Regions from separate parts of the Porcibacter vitabionis genome, predicted to be linked through region 1. Evidence: predicted binding sites of a transcription regulator. Region 1 holds the regulator's gene; the other holds the start of a gene.
What was found. The regulator HrcA, encoded in region 1, represses chaperone genes, less so after heat shock. The targets are predictions, from matches to a motif close to TGTTAGCACTCNNNNNNNNNGAGTGCTAACA.

Region 1 (5,418 bases):
ATCATTGACTTCCTGATCCGAGAGATCATTGTTGTCCTTGTACTTAGCCAGGAGATCCTGCATTGCCTTAAGCTCGGTCTCTACCTTAGCCTTCTCGTCTGCGGAAACCTTGTCACCGACTTCATCGAGGGCCTTCTTGGTCTGTACGCAGAAAGCGTCTGCATCGTTCTTGGTGTCAATGGCTTCCTTCCGCTTCTTATCCTGAGCCTCGTATTCCTGAGCCTCTTTGACTGCCTTATTGATCTCATCATCGGACATGTTGGAGCCTGCGGTGATGGTGATGTGCTGTTCCTTGCCGGTACCAAGATCCTTAGCGGATACATTTACAATACCGTTGGCATCGATATCGAAGGTAACTTCGATCTGAGGAACTCCTCTCGGAGCCGGTGCGATACCATCCAGACGGAAGTTTCCAAGGGTCTTATTATCTCTTGCGAACTGACGCTCACCCTGTACAACATGGATATCAACGGCCGTCTGGTTATCCTCTGCAGTAGAGAAGATCTGGCTCTTCTTGGTAGGAATGGTCGTATTCCGCTCGATCAGACGAGTTGCAACACCGCCCATGGTCTCGATGGAAAGAGACAGAGGGGTTACATCCAGAAGAAGGATGTCGCCGGCACCTGCATCGCCTGCAAGCTTACCACCCTGAATGGATGCACCGATTGCAACGGCTTCATCCGGGTTCAGAGACTTGGAAGGTTCCTTACCGGTCAGGCTCTTAACCTTCTCCTGTACAGCCGGGATACGGGTAGAACCGCCGACCAGAAGAACCTTGGAGATATCGTTACTGGTCAGTCCGGCATCACGCAGAGCATTCTGTACCGGAACTGCGGTACGCTCAACCAGATCCATGGTCAGTTCATCGAATTTTGCTCTGGTAAGATCCATATCCAGGTGCTTAGGCTGTCCGTCTACAGCGGTGATGAAAGGAAGGTTGATATTGGTCGTTGTTGCAGAAGAAAGCTCTTTCTTTGCCTTCTCTGCTGCTTCCTTCAGACGCTGCATAGCCATCTTATCCTGGGAGAGGTCTACGCCCTCGCTTGCCTTAAATTCGGAAACCATCCAGTCGATGATCTTGTTATCGAAGTCATCACCGCCAAGATGAGTATCACCATTGGTTGCCAGAACTTCGATGACGCCGTCGCCGATCTCGATGACAGATACATCGAAGGTACCACCGCCTAAGTCATAGACCAGAATCTTCTGCTCGTTTTCATTGTCCAGGCCGTAAGCCAGTGCTGCTGCGGTCGGCTCGTTAATGATACGCTTTACATCAAGTCCTGCGATCTTACCGGCATCCTTGGTTGCCTGACGCTGAGCATCGTTGAAGTATGCAGGAACGGTGATAACTGCTTCGGTGACCTTCTCGCCCAGGTAGTTCTCTGCGTCTGCCTTCAGTTTCTGAAGGATCATTGCAGAAATCTGCTGAGGAGAATACTGCTTGCCGTCGATGGTAACATGATAATCCCGGCCCATCTGACGCTTGATGGAAGAAATGGTATGGTCTGCATTTGTTACTGCCTGACGCTTTGCCGGCTCACCGACCAGACGCTCGCCGTTTTTTGTAAAAGCGACAACAGACGGCGTTGTCCGCGCGCCTTCCTGGTTTGCGATAACGGTGGGCTTACCACCTTCCATAACAGCTACACAGCTATTTGTAGTACCTAAGTCAATACCAATAATCTTACTCATAACGTTTTCCTCCTGTTTTGAGTTATTGATCTATTTCTATTTATCTTCCAAAAGAAAGTTAAGTTTTCACTGTCCAATCAAGAGATCCGTCGACTAGTTGGCAACCTTAACCATGGCATGTCGGATAACGACATCGTGGAAGGTGTAGCCCTTCTGCAGGACCTCAGCCACTTCGTTTTCACCGAGGGATTCATCTTCCACATGCATAACGGCATTGTGGAAATTCGGATCAAATTCCTTTCCCTTGGCATCGATCTCCTTGACATCCAGATCATCCAGGGTCTTGATCAGGCCTTTATAGATCTTTTCGATGCCGTCTGCATAAGCATTGTCTTCGCCTTCGGGGCGAAGGGCAATGGCACGCTCGAAATTGTCAACGACCGGAAGGATCTTTTCGAGAATATGGCGGGCACCCGCATCGAACATCTCGCTCTTTTCCTTATCTGTCCTTTTCCGGAAGTTGTCGAACTCGGCCATCTGTCTCTGCACACGGTCGGTCAGATCGGCGATCTTCTGATCTCTGGGATCCGGTTTCTTTTTAAAGAAACCTTTCGATTTCTTATCGTCTTTCTCTTCTGTCTCGTCTTTTTCTTCCTTATTCTCCTTACCGTTTTCTTCTTCCTGATCCGGCTTGTCTTCGGATTTTTTGGAAGAATCTTCTGCAGCTTGGGGTTTATTCTCTGTCGGATTCTCTTCTGTTGATTTCGGATCTTTTGCTTTCTGTTCAGAATCCTCTGCCTTTTCTTCCGAAGTCTTAACCTTGTTCTCTTCGGTCAGGTCTTCATTTTTCAGAGAATCGGAAGTCTGGTTTTTCTTCATTTCTTCTGCCAAAATACTACCGCCTTTCTGTCGATTCTATTTGCTCTGACTGCCATTATCGTCCGGTTCCTTTCCGGGACTGATTGAAAGTTCCGGCTTCTTTAAGGTGCCCTCCAACTGGTCTTTCAGACTGCTCAGGCTGTCCATAACTTTCTGATAATCCATTCGCTTAGGTCCGATGATTCCGATCGTTCCCTTCACGCCATCGCCAAGTTCATAGGTAGCTGTCACAACGCTGACATCCTTCATGTTCTTGACCGGGTTTTCATCGCCGATATAAACCTGAAGACCCTTTCCGGTCTCCTGGGCATCTTCCTCAGCTTCTGTGATAAGCTCTGCCAGATCACCCTTGTCTTCAAACTTCTGAAGGAACTCGCTTGCCTTCTGTGAATCCGAAAGCTCCGGATAACGGAAGATATTGGTTGCTCCGCTGGTATAGATCTCGAGGTCATCATCCGTAATGGTGTCGGCTATGGTTTCCAAAACCGATTCAATAATATCGGAATTGTCTTCCGCCTGGCCCCGGATCTTCTGGATCAGTCCCAAATTGATGTCCTGAACCGTCAAGCCGTTTAAGGTTGTATTCAGGAGCATGTTCAGCTTCAAAAGTTCTTCGTTATTGACCGGCTCCGTGATGCGGATCATTTTGTTTCGGACTACATTTCCATCCATCACGACAACGGACAAGAGGTGACTCTCATCAACAGCGGAGAGCTGTACGAACTTGACCCGGTTTCTTGTAATGGAAGGAGCTGAGATCACGGTCGGAAGCTGGGTGTTTTTAGCAAGGTACTGAACGATCATCTTCAGGACCTTCTCCATCTTCTCGGTCTTCTGTGTCAGACTGGTACGAACTTCCATGACTTCCCGGTCCCGATCCCTGATCAGGTTATCGACATAGTAGCGATAGCCCTGGTCAGTAGGAACTCTTCCGGCAGAAGTATGCGGGGATTCAATATAACCCATGTCTTCCAGATCTGACATCTCATTCCGAATCGTGGCTGAGCTGAGGTCCAGACCCGGCGCCTTGGAAATGGTACGGGATCCGACCGGCTCTCCGGTCTTCAGATAGGTGTCAATGATGACGTTCAGTATTTTTTTCTTACGGTCATCGAGTTCTTCCATAACTGTCATCCTTTTTCTTGTTAGCACTCATTTAATCAGAGTGCTAATTGTTTCTGTGATTAATCTATCACCCTTGGCAAAGGATGTCAACTCTAATGATGGGAATTTTTAAGAATTTTTTATGAATTGTGTGTTTGGTTACAAGAGGAAGTCTGCCAGGATCTCATTTGACACTTCTCTCCCTCTTCGGGTCAGAAGCAAGCGGCCTTCGGCAAGGCAGATCATGCCTTCCTTCTGATATCGATCCACCACAGATCCATAGACAGACAAGAGTGGAATACCAAAATAAGATGCAAAGGCATCCAAAGAAACCCCTTCATTCATGCGAAGGCCGAGAAACATAAATTCTTCCATGGCATCTTTTTTAGACAGACGCTGGAAGTCTGTAAGGGTCTTTGGCATATCGAGCCCTGCTTTTTCCTGATCTCCCGGGTCAGACAGATTGCCCTTGTCTGCATCTTTCCAGTAAGCCAGATACTGCCGGAAGTCTCTCGTTTCATTCCAACGGGTCTCATCTATAAGGGAAGCCGCACCAAGACCGAGGCCAAGATACTCTTTTCTTTTCCAATAGCCGACATTGTGACGGCAGCGATAGCCCGGTCGGGCAAAATTCGACACTTCGTACTGGCGATAGCCCTTCTGACGGAGATAATCCTCTGTCATCCGGGTCATTTCATACTCCGTATCCTCATCCGGCAAAAAGGCCGGTTCTTCTCCTGCCAGCCGCTTCTCTTCGTCCTTATGATAGCGGTCATAAAAGGGTGTCCCCTCCTCAATGATCAGATCGTAGGCGCTGATATGGGTCGGCCCCAGAAGCACGACCTTGGCCAGACTTCGCTTGAGGGATTCCAGGGTCTGTCCGGGGATTCCTGTCATGAGGTCTACATTGATATTAGAAAAATTTGCCCTCCGGGCGCTCTCGAAGGTCCTTAAGAAGCGCCGGTAATCATGGATCCGGCCCAGGGTCTTAAGTTCCTCGTCATTTGCGCTCTGGAGGCCGATCGAAAGGCGGTTGATCCCCATGGACCGGTAGTCGAGCATGGCCTGATAAGAAGCCGTCCCGGGATTCACTTCCATGGTGCATTCCAGGCCTTTTTCCATGTGAAATGAAGACCTGACCGCACGAAGGATCTCATCCATCAAGGACACTTCCAGCCAGCTGGGTGTCCCGCCGCCGATGAAAATCGTAGAGACGGCCGGATGATCGAGTTTCTCGCCCCAGTAAGTGATCTCATGGATCAGGGCACGGGTATATGCCTCCCGGTCATCTGCATCGGAAGAAAAGGACAGAAAGTCGCAGTAGGCGCACTTCTGCACACAGAAGGGAATATGGATATATAATTCGATGGAAGTTGTATGATTCATGCTGATATCTTCTGCCCTACTCATCACTATCCAGCTTCAGGACGCTCATAAAGGCTTCCTGAGGAATCTCGACCGAGCCGAACTGACGCATCCTCTTCTTACCTTCCTTCTGCTTCTCCAGAAGTTTCTTCTTCCGGGAAATATCACCGCCATAGCACTTGGCCAGAACGTCCTTCCGATAGGCTTTTACGGTTTCTCTGGCGATGACCTTATTACCAATGGCCGCCTGAATGGGGATCTCAAACATCTGCCTCGGTATATTTTCCTTCAGTTTCTCGCACATCTTCCTGCCGCGCTCATAGGCAGTTCCGGCGAAGACAATGAAGGACAGGGCATCGACAGACTCCTTATTGACAAGGATATCAAGTTTCACAAGCTCGGACTTCTGATAGCCCTTGAATTCATAGTCGAAGG
Region 2 (5,418 bases), on a different contig from region 1:
TACCAGCCGAAAACGGAGGTGTCCGCTGCAGAGGATGCCATTCATAAGACAGAGCTGACAGATCTTATTGATATCCTGAAAGAACGTCGTGAACAAGGCAAAAACAAGGATCTTACGAAGAGGAATCGAAGCTGATGACAGAGACATGTTATTACTGCGGCCAGGAACTCATGGGAAACGAGAGAAACTGCCCCCGCTGCGGAGCAGATCTCGGGATCTATCGGGAGATCCTGGCAATTTCCAATCAATTATATAATGAAGGTCTGGAGAAGGCTAAGGCCCATGATTTGTCCGGCGCGATCTCGAGTCTGAAAGAATCGCTTTCTTATAATAAATATGAGACCGATGCCCGAAATCTTCTGGGCCTCTGTCTCTATGAAAGAGGCGATGTTGTCCTTGCGATCTCCGAATGGGTCATTTCGAAGAACCTCCAGAAGGAGGATAATCTGGCGGATGACTATCTGAGAGACATTCAGAGCCGTGGTGAGATCAGCCGTTTGAATTCAGGTGTTGTGAAATATAACCAGGCGCTGAAATACTGCCAGGAGGGAGCCTTGGATCTGGCCAGACTCCAGCTTCGCCGGGTCATTTCCGACAATCCGGAGATCATGGATGCGAGTCTCCTTCTGGCTCTGATCCTGATCCATAATGAAGATTATGAAGAAGCGGATGCCGTCTTAAAGGAATTAGAGAAGAGAGACAGCCGAAATCCTCGGATCCAGGCCTATCGAAATGAAATCAAAAGAGAGCTTTCGGATGGTGCAGAGAAACGAAAGAAAAAGAAGAGAAAAGAAGCCGGGATCAGAGGCGGGTCCGGCATCATGGCCTTTTTCGGCAATTTGGCGGACAGCCGCTGGTCGGCTCTTATGAATATCGCCGTCGGCTTTGTGATCGGTCTCTTAGTCTGTGCCTTCCTGATTGTCCCTTCTATCCGTCAGCAGGTGAAAAACGATGCATCGAAGACCCTGGTGACCGCTAATGAGAAGGCAACTAAGAGCAGCTCTTCGATCAGTCAGCTTCAAAAGCAGGTATCAGATCTTCAGGCAGAGCTCGAGAAATACACCGGAAAAAGCGATGTCGTAACATCTTATGAACAGCTGATCCAGGCCAATAATGCAGTGGCCTCCAATGACCTTGCGACTGCAGGCCAGCTTCTTTCCAGTGTGAACCGGGACCTCTTACAGTCCCAGGGACAGGCGGTCTATGATTCGGTCAATGCCGCAGTCAATGCAAAGACTTTGGAAGATGCTTATAATGCCGGCATCGAAGCTTATAATTCTGAGAAATATCAGGATGCCATCACACAGCTTACAACGGTAACTTCTATGGATGAGAAGTATAAGGACGGAGATGCGCTTTACCGCTTGGGTGAGGCTTATGAGAAGAATCAGAATACCCAGGAAGCAATCAATGCTTACAATCGGATCAATGAGCTCTTCCCGGATTCCAGTTTGTCCAGAAAGGCAGCCAGAAGGGCTCAGAAACTGACACCGGCAGCACAGTAAAAGGAGGATTGCCCGGAATGATCAAACATTCATTCATGGAAGAATCACAGAGCCAGGAAAAAGTACATGAACTGGTGACTTCTATTTTAAAAGACTATCAGAAGGGCCGTGATATCGATAAGATGACGGTCTACAGTCAGCCGGACCAGCGTGCGGTCCGTGAGATCTTAAAGAAATTGCTCCGCATTCTCTATCCGGGCTATTACAGGGACAATGTCTTCAAATCCTATAATCTGGACTCCAATCTGACCGTCTGGATCGAGGATGTGATCTACAATCTGAATAAACAGATCGGTATTGTTCTTCGTTACCAGAAAGAGGGAGAAAATCCGGATGCCTATGTCTGCCAGCCCCTGGTCGAGAAAGAAGCAGCCGAGATCACTATGAAATTCATGAGCCAGATCCCGAAGATCCGGGAGTATCTGGATACGGATCTGGAAGCAACCCTGGAAGGAGATCCCGCAGCCTTGAATAAGGATGAGATCGTCCTTTCTTATCCGGGTCTTCTGGCCATCACGGTCAACCGGATCGCTCATGAGCTCTTCTTACTGGATGTGCCTCTGATCCCCCGTATGATGACCGAGTACGCCCATTCCCGGACCGGAATTGATATCCATCCGGGTGCAACGATCGGCAAGTATTTCTTTATCGATCACGGCACCGGCATTGTTGTCGGCTCTACGACCACGATCGGCGAGCATGTAAAGGTATACCAGGGCGTTACCCTGGGAGCACTCTCCACGAGCGGTGGCCAGAAGCTTCGCGGCCACAAGCGGCATCCGACCATTGAAGACCATGTGACGATTTATTCCGGAGCCTCGATCCTGGGTGGTGAGACCGTGATCGGAGCCAATTCTGTAATCGGATCCAATGCCTTCATTACGAGTTCCATTCCTGCAGGTACCAGAGTCACTATCAAAAACCAGGAATTGCAGTATAAGAAGGGCCAGGGCGGCGGCCAGATCGAGAAGACCGATCTGGACCAGGATGAGACTTGGTTTTATGTGATTTGATAAGATATGATCCCTGCCTTTTGTTTGGCCTGGCCGGCCTTACGAAGGAAGGGATTTTCTACAGTAGTCAAAAGAATTCTTTGGGCATCCATCTGTCTGTTTGGTCTACATTTTGAAAAAATAAAAAATTTTTCAAAAAATATTAGCACTCACTATTGACGAGTGCTAATAAACGTGCTATAACATAGTTGTTCGAAAGGAAGAGGAAAGCTCCACAGGAAGTGCTTGGAGCGGCTGCCCGGAAAACAAGGAAGTTAATTTTAACAGACATTAGATGTTTAAGGAGGTAAGTAATTATGATGTACATGCCTAGTATTTTCGGTGAAGATCTGATGGATGATTTCTTTAATGACAACTGGTTTAGATCACCGGCTTTCACAAACAACAATGGTATGATGAGGACCGATGTAAAGCAGAAGGACGGTAATTATGAGCTCGAGATGGAGCTTCCGGGATTCAAGAAAGACGACGTTCAGCTGTCTCTTGAGAACGGATATCTGAACATCCGCGCAGCTCACAATGACAATAAGGATGAGAAGGATAAGGACGGCAAGATCGTTCGCAAGGAACGTTACACCGGTGCTGTTGAGCGTTCCTTCTACGTAGGTGACAACATCACCGAAGATGATGTTCACGCTAAGTTTGAAGACGGTATGCTTCTTATCACTCTGCCGGATCCGGAGCAGAAGAAACCGATTGAAAACAAGAAGACAATTATGATCGAAGGATAATCTTCTTTGACCTTCCGAGAGAAGCAGCCCGGGCAGGAATTCCTACCCGGGCTGTTCTTACCTAATTTTTTGAAAATCAGAACAGAATCTGACCCGGGTTCTATGATTTGAATTCTCGAAAATCGGGGTTCGAAAATCAGGATTCAAAAATCAGGATTCGTTTCCGATCCTTTCATCTGAATTTTCAAAATCGGGATTCGTCCGGATGATAATATGACCAGAATTTCCGGAACCGGAATTGGTCCGGTTCCTTTCATAGAAATGGCAATAAGCAGCATAGATTAATGTGTGATTCATATGATATGCGTAGAAACGAATTGTACAGGATGCACGCGATCGGAACAGAATTGACTGGCACAGAATTATTTGTACGATTCCTATGACCTGCATATGATTTGGAATAGAATGATTATGATGAATAAAATGAAAAAAAATAATTCCAGCCAAAAGGAGGTGGAGAGATGAATATAGACCGTTTTACAAAGAAGTCCGGTGAAGCCATTCAGGACGCTCAGAAGCTTGCCATGGATTATGGCAACCAGGAGATCAACCAGGAACACCTGCTTCTGGCACTTTTGAATCAGGAGGACGGCCTGATCCCGAAACTGATTCAAAAAATGGAAATTGACCTGACCTATTTTACCAATGATATTACATCCATGGTACAGAACCTGCCCAAGGTGCAGGGGTCCAATGTTCAGGTCTATATCAGCAATGACCTGAATGAAGCCCTGATGCACGGAGAAGATGAAGCCAAGCGAATGGGAGATGAGTATGTCTCGGTCGAGCATCTCTTCCTGTCCATGCTGGCTCATCCGAGCACTTCCATGAAGCAGAAATTCCGTGAATTCGGCATTACAAGAGAGCGCTTTCTAAAGGCTCTGCAGTCGGTTCGGGGAAATCAGAATGTCACAAGTGATAATCCGGAAGAGACCTATGATTCTCTGAAGAAATACGGCGAAGATCTGGTTGAGAAAGCCAGAGACCAGAAGCTGGATCCCATCATCGGACGGGATGAAGAGATCCGGAATGTGATCCGGATTCTATCCCGGAAAACCAAGAATAACCCGGTTCTGATCGGTGAGCCTGGTGTCGGTAAAACCGCAGTCGTTGAGGGCCTGGCCCAGAGAATTGTCTCCGGTGATGTGCCGGACAATCTGAAGGATAAGACCATTTTCTCCCTGGATATGGGTTCCCTGATTGCAGGTGCCAAGTACCGGGGCGAATTTGAGGAACGTCTGAAGGCTGTTCTGAATGAAGTCAAAAAGAGTGAGGGCCGGATCATCCTCTTCATCGATGAACTGCATCTGATTGTCGGTGCCGGCAAGACCGAAGGCTCCATGGATGCCGGAAACCTCTTGAAGCCCATGCTGGCCAGAGGCGAGCTCCATTGTATCGGTGCTACTACTTTGAATGAATACCGGGAATACATTGAGAAGGATGCTGCTTTGGAACGTCGTTTCCAGAGAGTGCTTGTGGATGAGCCATCTGTGAGTGAGACCATCACAATCCTTCGTGGTCTGCGTGAGAATTATCAGACCTATCACGGTGTCCGGATCACGGATAATGCCCTGATTGCGGCAGCCGAGCTTTCCCATCGTTATATTTCCGACCGTTTCCTTCCGGATAAGGCCATTGACTTGATTGATGAGGCTTGCGCCCAGATCAAGACCGAGCAGGAATCCAAGCCGGAAGAGATCGATGATCTGGAGCATAAGAATATCCAGCTGAAATTGGATAAGATGTCTCTGGAGAAGGAGACGGACCAGCTTTCCAAGGAGAGACTGGAGAGTGTCAAGAAAGAGCTTGCGGAAAATGAAGACCGTCTGAAAGTTCTCAATGCGCAATGGGAAAATGAGAAGAATGCCGTCAATCGTCCGGCCAAACTCCGGGATCAGATTGCAGATGTCCATAAGCAGATGGAACTTGCCGAGCGGAAGGGTGATCTGAACCGTCTGGCCGAGCTTCGTTACGGCGAACTGCCTTCTCTGGAGAAAGAACTGGAAGCCGAAGAGAAGAAGGTCCAGAACGATGATCTGAAGCTGGTTCATGACAGCGTGGATTCCGATGAGATCGCAGCCATCGTATCCCGCTGGACCGGTATCCCGGTCAGCAAGCTGAATGAGACCGAGCGGAATAAAACCCTTCATCTGGATGATGAACTCCATA

Region 2: a site for HrcA is predicted at 2,659-2,689, ahead of ACKX2L_RS05670 (Hsp20/alpha crystallin family protein). Genes of this name have one in related genera too.

The regions. Positions count from the first base shown of each region.
Region 1 covers NZ_JBJYZD010000010.1:33,343-38,760, forward strand. Annotated here, with positions in the region: gene dnaK (molecular chaperone DnaK) at 1-1,695, opposite strand, end outside; gene grpE (nucleotide exchange factor GrpE) at 1,789-2,487, opposite strand; gene hrcA (heat-inducible transcriptional repressor HrcA) at 2,551-3,639, opposite strand; gene hemW (radical SAM family heme chaperone HemW) at 3,778-5,004, opposite strand; gene lepA (translation elongation factor 4) at 5,021-5,418, opposite strand, start outside.
Region 2 covers NZ_JBJYZD010000005.1:118,313-123,730, forward strand. Annotated here, with positions in the region: gene ACKX2L_RS05655 (hypothetical protein) at 1-135, shown strand, start outside; gene ACKX2L_RS05660 (tetratricopeptide repeat protein) at 135-1,505, shown strand; gene epsC (serine O-acetyltransferase EpsC) at 1,523-2,518, shown strand; gene ACKX2L_RS05670 (Hsp20/alpha crystallin family protein) at 2,815-3,249, shown strand; gene clpB (ATP-dependent chaperone ClpB) at 3,711-5,418, shown strand, end outside.